One region of the Saccharopolyspora sp. NPDC050642 genome, then DNA from elsewhere that is predicted to be linked to it. Evidence: riboswitches for the same ligand, from Rfam matches in the RefSeq annotation. Region 1 holds a riboswitch; the other holds the start of a gene.
The links. A riboswitch is a leader RNA that binds a small molecule or an ion and turns the genes downstream of it on or off. The one in region 1 is predicted to bind glycine.
Positions count from the first base shown of each region.

Region 1 (3,977 bases):
CATCGTCGCCCCGGTCCAGGCGATGGAAGCCGCGGTCCGCGAACTGCCCGCCGACGAGATCGCGTGGAGCATCCTGCGCGGCGGACGCTTCGTGGGCCCCGCGACGGTGCAGGACCAGCAGCGGGCCCGGCTGCGCGCCGGGCAGCTGCCCATCCCGGGCGACGGGCGGTCGTGGGCGGCGATGGTGCACGCGCGGGACTACGCGGAGGCGGTGGTCGGCGCGCTGGAGCGCGGCTGCGCGGGAGAGACGCTGAACATCGCCGACGAGCCCGTCCGGGTCGCGGACTACTACCGCGAGCTGGCCCGCGCGGACGGCAGCCCGGCCCCTGGGCAGGCCCCGGACGAGGCCGCCGAACCATCGCACCGCGTGAGCAGCGAAGCGGCGCGGCGCCTCCTCGACTGGTCCCCGGTGCACGGCATCTGGCCGGTGCGCGGCGGGGAGCGGTGACAGGAAGGTTCCCATCCTCGCACCGGAGCCGACGGCCGGAACGGCTCCACAAAGGCGCCCGGTGGGTCATCGGTGACAGGAAAGTTCCCATGCACGCACCGCAGGAACCGGCCTGTTGACAGGAAAGTTCCCATGCACGCACCGCACGGCCCGGTGGTGACAGGAAAGTTCCCATGCACGCACCGCAGGAACCGGCCTGTTGACAGGAAAGTTCCCGAGCTCGCACCGCACGGCCTAGTGGTGACAGGAAAGTTCCCATGCACGCACCACACGGCCCGGTGGTGACAGGAAAGTTCCCATGCACTCACCGGGCGTGCGGCGGGTCAGCACTCGATGACGTTGACGGCGAGGCCGCCGCGAGCCGTCTCCTTGTACTTGACCTTCATGTCCCGGCCGGTCTCGCGCATGGTCTTGATGACCTTGTCCAGCGAGACGAAGTGGGTGCCGTCGCCGCGCAGCGCCATCCGCGCCGCCGTGATCGCCTTCACCGACGCGACCGCGTTGCGCTCGATGCACGGGATCTGCACGAGACCGCCGATCGGGTCGCAGGTGAGCCCGAGGTTGTGCTCCATCGCGATCTCCGCGGCGTTCTCCACCTGGCTCGGGGTCCCGCCGAGCACCTCGGCGAGCCCGGCGGCCGCCATCGAGCACGCCGACCCGACCTCGCCCTGGCAGCCGACCTCGGCACCGGAGATCGATGCGTTCTCCTTGAACAGCACGCCGACCGCACCGGCCGCGAGCAGGAAGCGCACCACGCCGGCGTCGTCGGCGCCCGGCACGAACCGCATGTAGTAGTGCAGCACCGCGGGGACGATCCCGGCCGCGCCGTTGGTCGGCGCGGTCACCACGCGCCCGCCGGCCGCGTTCTCCTCGTTCACCGCGAGCGCGAAGAGCGTCACCCACTCCAGCGCATCGTCGTGCTCGGTCAGCGAAGCGGCCAGCTCCGCCGCCCGCCGCCGGACCTTGAGCCCGCCGGGCAGTTCACCGGAGTTCCGGCATCCGTTGTCCACGCATTCGCGCATGACCTGCCAGATGCCCAGCAGCTCCTTGTGCACGGCGTCCTCGCCGCGCCAGGACAGCTCGTTGGCCAGCATGACGCCGCTGATCGGCAGCCCGGACTCCTCGGTGCGGGCGAGCAGTTCCGCGCCGGTCCGGAACGGGTACCGCACCGCGGTCGCGTCGGGCTTGATCCGATCGGTGCCGGTGGCGTCCTCGTCGACGACGAAACCGCCGCCGACCGAGTAGTAGACCGCGCTCTCCAGCTCGACCCCGTCGGTGCCGGTCGCGGTGAACCGCATCCCGTTGGGGTGCAGCGGCAGCGACTTGCGCCGGTGCATCACCAGGTCGCGGTCCACGGTGAACCGGATCTCCTGCACGCCGTCGAGCCGCAGCCGCCCGGTCTCCCGGATCTCGGCGACCCGGCCCTCCACCGCCGCCGGGTCGACGGTCTCCGGGCTGTGCCCCTCGAGGCCGAGCAGCACCGCCTTCGGGCTGCCATGCCCGTGCCCGGTCGCGCCGAGCGACCCGAACAGTTCCGCCTTGATCCGCTTGACCTGCGGCAACCGTCCCTCGCCGTGCAACCGCTGCACGAACAGCCGGGCCGCGCGCATCGGGCCGACCGTGTGCGAACTGGACGGCCCGATACCGACCGAGAACAGGTCGAAGACGCTGATCGCCATTGACCGTCTCCTCCCTCGCCTAATCCCCGCTACTCCGCGATCACCGCGGCGTACTGCTCGGCGGTGAGCAGAGCACCGGTGTCGGAGGTGCGCACCTCCAGCAGCCAGCCCTCGCCGTAGGGCTCGGAGTTGACCAGCGCCGGATCGTCCACGACGGACTCGTTGATCGCCACGACCTCGCCGGTGACCGGCGCGAACAGGTCGCTGACGGACTTCGTGGACTCCAGCTCGCCGCAGGCCTGGCCCGCCTCGATCTGCTCCCCCACCTCGGGCAGCTGCACGAAGACGATGTCGCCGAGCGCGTCCGCGGCGTGCTGGGTGATGCCGATCCGGACCAGCTCGTCGCGGTCCTCGATCCACTCGTGCTCTTCGGTATAGCGCAGGTTCGCAGGCAGGGACATGGCGGGAGGCTCCAAGGCTTTCGGGGGCAGGGATGCCCGAGCGGGGCTGGGCCTCCCCCTCTGTTTCGGAACCTGAGAGCTTCGCCGCGGTTTCTCGCGGCTTGCACCGTGGGTGGAGCGTCAGGGATGACGCGCGCTTTCCAGAGTTGCCTCGCCCGAACGGTCATGGGTGCCTGAGAGTTTGTGGGGAGTCTTGCTCCTTCGGCGCCCTGACGGCTCGGCGTGAGCCCTCAAGGTCTCTCCCGCACGGGGTCGACGGCCGGTATGCGATTGTCGATGTGCTCAGCAACGATAAACGGGCCAGCCCTGGTGTCAATGCCCTCCCCCACCTGACCGGCGGCGGCCCGAAGCACTCAGGAGGCCGGTGATGCTGGACATCCGGGCGCTGGTCGAACGGGTCGGCCCCACACTGCTGCGCACCGTGGTCAGCCCAGAGCCGACGGTCTGCGTAGGGGACGTCGTCATCGCCGAACCCGATGAGCCGCCGACCGCGGCGGGCGGCGACCTCGTGCTGGGCGTGGCCGTCGCGGATCGCGAGCAGGCGAAGCGGCTGGCGAGGGCCTGCGGCGCGCAGGGCGCGGCAGCGGTGCTGCTCAAGCCGCCGATCTCGGCGGACGACGCGGTGGCCGCGGCGGCCGAGGAAGCCGGAGTGGCGTTGGTGGAGGTCCGGCCGGGTACCGGCTGGGCGCAGTTGGTGTGGCTGATCCGGGCGGCGCTGGCCGGGACCGGCATCGAGGAGGCCGACGCGCGCGGCACCGGGGTCGGCGACCTGTTCCGCCTCGCCGACGCGGTCGCCGACGTGGTGGACGCGCCGGTCACGATCGAGGACGCGCACTCCCAGGTCCTGGCCTACTCCGCCCGGCAGGACCTGACCGACCCGGCGCGGGTGTCGACGATCATGGGCCGGAAGCAGCCCGACGAGGTGCTCGCCAAGTTCCGGGCCCGCGGCACGTTCCGCCAGCTCAGCAAGGGCAGTTCGGCGATCTTCGTGCCCGCCCAGCAGGACGGCACCCTGCCCCGCCTGGTGGTGCCGATCCGGATGGGCGGCGAGCTGCTCGGCTCGATGTGGGCCGTGGTGCCCGGGGAGGTCTCCGAGGAGCGCTCCACCGCGTTCGCCGACACCGCGCCGCTGGTCGCGCTGCAACTGCTGCGGTGGCGGGCGGTGGCGGACGCGGAGCGCCGCCGGTCCGCCGAGCAGGTGCGGCTGCTGCTGGAGGGGGGCGAGGGCTGGCGGGTGGCCGTGAACGAGCTCGCCGTGCCCAACGAGGCGCATCGGGTCGTCGCGATCGAAATGCCGTCGTCCGCCGGGCCCGCGGAGGGGCACCGGCTGGCGATGTGGGAGTGGATCACGCGCGGGATCGGGCGGCGCCCGCTGGTCACCGAGATCGGCACCATGCTCTACGCCCTGGTGCCGGACCGGGCGGGCGCGGGCGGCTGGCCGGACCTGCG
Region 1 covers NZ_JBFAIN010000012.1:38,015-41,991, reverse strand. Annotated here, with positions in the region: gene AB0H93_RS20050 (NAD-dependent epimerase/dehydratase family protein) at 1-448, shown strand, start outside; gene AB0H93_RS20045 (L-serine ammonia-lyase) at 772-2,127, opposite strand; gene gcvH (glycine cleavage system protein GcvH) at 2,157-2,528, opposite strand; glycine riboswitch at 2,679-2,783, opposite strand; gene AB0H93_RS20035 (helix-turn-helix domain-containing protein) at 2,896-3,977, shown strand, end outside.

Region 2 (3,977 bases), on a different contig from region 1:
GCACCGGGCTCGGGTGCAGCCCGGCGGCCACCAGGCCGGCGAAGTGCGCCATGTCGACCATCAGGTAGGCGCCGACCTCGTCGGCGATCTCCCGGAACCGCTTGAAGTCCAGCTGCCGCGGGTACGCCGACCAGCCGGCGATGATCAGCTGCGGCTTGTTCTCCCGCGCCAGCTTGGCGACCTCGTCCATGTCGACGCGGTGGTCGTCCTCGCGCACGTGGTACGGCACCACGTTGTAGAGCTTGCCGGAGAAGTTGATCCGCATGCCGTGGGTCAGGTGACCGCCGTGCGCCAGGTCCAGGCCCATGATCGTGTCACCCGGCTTGAGCAGCGCGAACATCGCAGCCGCGTTGGCCTGCGCGCCCGAGTGCGGCTGCACGTTGGCGAAGCTCGCGCCGAAGAGCTCCTTGACCCGGTCGATGGCCAGCTGCTCGATGACGTCGACGTGCTCGCAGCCGCCGTAGTAGCGGCGGCCCGGGTAGCCCTCGGCGTACTTGTTGGTCAGCACCGAGCCCTGCGCCTCGAGGACGGCCTGCGGTGCGAAGTTCTCCGAGGCGATCATCTCCAGCGTGCTCTGCTGGCGGTTGAGTTCGGCGCCGACCGCCGCCGCCACCTCGGGGTCCACCGCGGCCAGCTGGTCGTTGAACAGGTCCGGTGTCGACATGGTGTTGCCTCCTGTGTATTTCTCTTCAGGCATTGCGGCGGTAGAACGGCAGCTCGACGACCTGCACCGCGACGGCCTTGCCGCGGATGTCGACCTGCAGCTGCGTGCCGGGTTCGCTGTGGTCGCGGTCCACGTAGGCCATCCCGATCGGGTGGCCGAGCGTCGGGGAGGGGGCGCCGCTGGTCACGACGCCGATCTCGGCGCCGTCGGCGTCCAGCACGCGGTAGCCGTGCCGGGGCGCCCGGCGCTGCTCGGTGCTCAAGCCGACCAGCGTGCGCTCGGTGGGCTTCTCGGCCGCGGCGGCCAGCGCGTCCTTGCCGACGAAGTCGCCGGCCTTGTCCAGCTTGACCACCCGGCCGAGGTTGGCGTGGAAGGGCGTGAGCTCGGCGGACAGCTCGTTGCCGTACAGCGGCATGCCGGCCTCCAGCCGCAGCGTGTCGCGGCAGGACAACCCGGCGGGCTGCAGCCCGTGCTCGGCGCCGGACTCGGTCAGCGCCTGCCAGACCGCCTCGGCGTCGCCGGGCTCGGTGAACAGCTCGAAGCCGTCCTCGCCGGTGTAACCGGTGCGCGCCAGCAGCACGTCCTTGCCCGCGACCCGGCTGCGGTAGCCCGCGTAGTACTTGACCTCGGCGAGGTCGGTGTCGGTCAGCGGCGCGAGGATCGCGACCGCGTTCGGGCCCTGCACCGCGATCAGCGCGTAGTCGTCGGAGACGTCCTGGTGCTCGGCGTCGAAGCCGCCGATGCGCTCGGCCAGCTCGGCGGAGACCACGGCGGCGTTCGCCGCGTTGGCCACCACCAGGAACTCCTCGTCGCCGAGCCGGTAGACGATCAGGTCGTCGAGCACGCCACCGGCGGCGTTGCAGATCATCGTGTAGCGGGCGCGGCCGGGCTTGATCGCGGACGCGTTGGCGACCAGCGCGTAGTCCAGCGCCGCGGCGGCCTGCGGCCCGCTGATCCGGATCTCACCCATGTGGGTCAGGTCGAACAGGCCGGCGCCGGTGCGCACCGCGTTGTGCTCGGCGGTGTCGCCCGAGTAGCGCAGCGGCATCCGCCAGCCGGCGAATTCGGTGAACGTCGCCCCGAGGGCTTCGTGCACGTGGTGCAAGGGCGTCTGTCGTGGCGACGACATGGTGAGACTCCTCCTGGTGGGCGCCGGTCGGCAGTCGAGGGCCGGTCAGCTCACTGAGTCCAACCTTATCGGGGATGCCTCGACCTCGACCTGCGCGGGCTTGCGCTGGTCGGGCGGTCTCCCCGGAGTCATTGGCCTGAGAGTTTCGCCGCCCGCGAGGGGGCGGCTTGCACCGTGGGCGAGAAGCGGGCGCTTCTGCTTTTCTCCGTGTTCGCCTGGTGCCGTGCGGTGCCGGTGCCTGAGAGTTTGCTGGGGAGAATTGCTCCTTCGGCGCTCCGGTCCCGGAACGGGCCGGAGTCTCTCCCGCACGACGTCGTGGGCGCGGTATTCGGTTGTGCGAACAGGACGCTACGAACCGGCGTGACCCACGTCAACCGGGCGGGTGAGTGATCTCAGGCGGAGAGCTCGCCGTACTGCTTCTCCAGGCCGTCGACCAGGGCGGCCAGGGCCAGCTCGAAGCTGTCGGCGTCGATCTCCGCCGCGTGCTCGCGGAGCAGGTGGGCCTTGTTCAGGTGCGGGAAGCGGTCGCCGTAGAGCGCCGCGTCGTCCGGGAAGCCGCCGCTGAAGGAGCCCATCGCCGAGCCCACCACCAGGTACTTCGTCGAGGCGCCGATCATCGTGGCGTAGCGCTGCGGCCAGCCCGCCCTGGTCAGGCCGCCGTGCACCGCGTCCGCCCGGCGCAGCGCGTTCTCCCGGCGGGCCGGGCCGTAGGCCAGGAACGGGACCAGGTTCGGGTGGGCGATCAGGGCGGCCCGGTAGGAGCGCGCCCAGGTGCGGAGGCCGGTCGTCCAGTCCGCGTCGAAGCCGGAGACGTCCACCGCGGTCATCACGTCGTCGGCGATCTCGTGCAGCAGCTCGTCCTTGGTCGACACGTGGTTGTACAGCGACGCCGCGCGGACGCCGAGCCGTTCGGCCAGCCGCCGCATGGACAGCGCTTCGAGACCGTCGGCGTCGATGATCTCCAGGCCGATCCGCCGGATGCGTTCCGGCGACAGCCGGGGGGTGGTCGGTCTGGGCACGTCTTCTCCTCGTCGGATCCCTTGCGGCGGTCGCCGGGACCGCCTTAGGCTGCCACAAAACTAACGACGTTAGTTAGCTGGCCGCAGGAAAGGATCCGGCGATGGTCGACTTCTCGCTGTCCGACACAGAACGCGACATCCGCGACTGGGTGCGCAACTTCGTCCAGCGCGAACTGGTGCCGCTGGAACAGGAGGTGCTGCGCCGCGAGCGCGCCGGGGAACGCGGCCTGACCAAGGACGAGCAGCGGGAACTGCAGGACAAGGCGAAGCAGGCCGGGTTCTGGGGCGTGCAGACGCCCGAGGAGTACGGCGGCATGGGCCTGTCGGCGGTGATGACGGCGCTCATCGAGGTCGAGCTCGGCCGCACCTTCGTGCCGTTCCGCTTCGGCGGCTACGCCGACAACATCCTGTACTACGCCAACGACGACCAGAAGGAGCGCTACCTGCTCCCGACGATCGAGGGCACCCGCAAGTCGTGCTTCGCGATCACCGAGCCCGGCGCCGGCTCGGACGCCAAGAACCTGCGCACCACCGCCGTCAAGGACGGCGACGAGTGGGTCATCAACGGCGAGAAGACCTTCATCACCGGCGGCATCGACGCCGACTTCGTGATGGTCTTCGCCGTCACCGACCGGGAGAAGGGCGCCAACGGCGGCGTCACCTGCTTCCTGGCCGACCGCGACGCGGGCTGGAAGTCCGAGCCGATCGACATCATGGGCCCGTGGGAGCGGCAGCCCGCGGCGCTGGTGTTCGACAACGTGCGGGTCCCGGAGCACAACGTGCTCGGCGAGGTCGGCCACGGCTTCAAGCTCGCCATGCAGTGGATCGGCCGCGGCCGCTACCTGCTGCCCGCGCACGCCCTCGGCGCCTGCGAGCGGCTCGTCGAGATGGGCATGGAATATGCCAAGACCCGCGAGACCTTCGGCAAGCCGATCGCCGAGCGCCAGGCCATCCAGTGGATGATCGCCGACTCCGCGGTGGAGATCGAGGCGCTGCGCTGGCTCGTGCTGCAGGCGGCCTGGCAGGTCGACCAGGGCATGGACTCCCGGCACGCGCAGTCGGTGGCCAAGCTCTTCGGCGCCACCCGCGCCAACGAGATCGTGGACCGGGTCCTGCAGATGCACGGCGGCATGGGCTACACCAAGGAGCTGCCGGTCGAGCGCTG
Region 2 covers NZ_JBFAIN010000017.1:146,991-150,967, reverse strand. Annotated here, with positions in the region: gene glyA (serine hydroxymethyltransferase) at 1-664, opposite strand, end outside; gene gcvT (glycine cleavage system aminomethyltransferase GcvT) at 690-1,793, opposite strand; glycine riboswitch at 1,909-2,009, opposite strand; glycine riboswitch at 2,010-2,109, opposite strand; gene AB0H93_RS25205 (TetR/AcrR family transcriptional regulator) at 2,186-2,812, opposite strand; gene AB0H93_RS25200 (acyl-CoA dehydrogenase family protein) at 2,914-3,977, shown strand, end outside.
Region 2: linked by a shared signal. The riboswitch ahead of gcvT (glycine cleavage system aminomethyltransferase GcvT) and the one ahead of gcvH (glycine cleavage system protein GcvH) in region 1 are both predicted to bind glycine.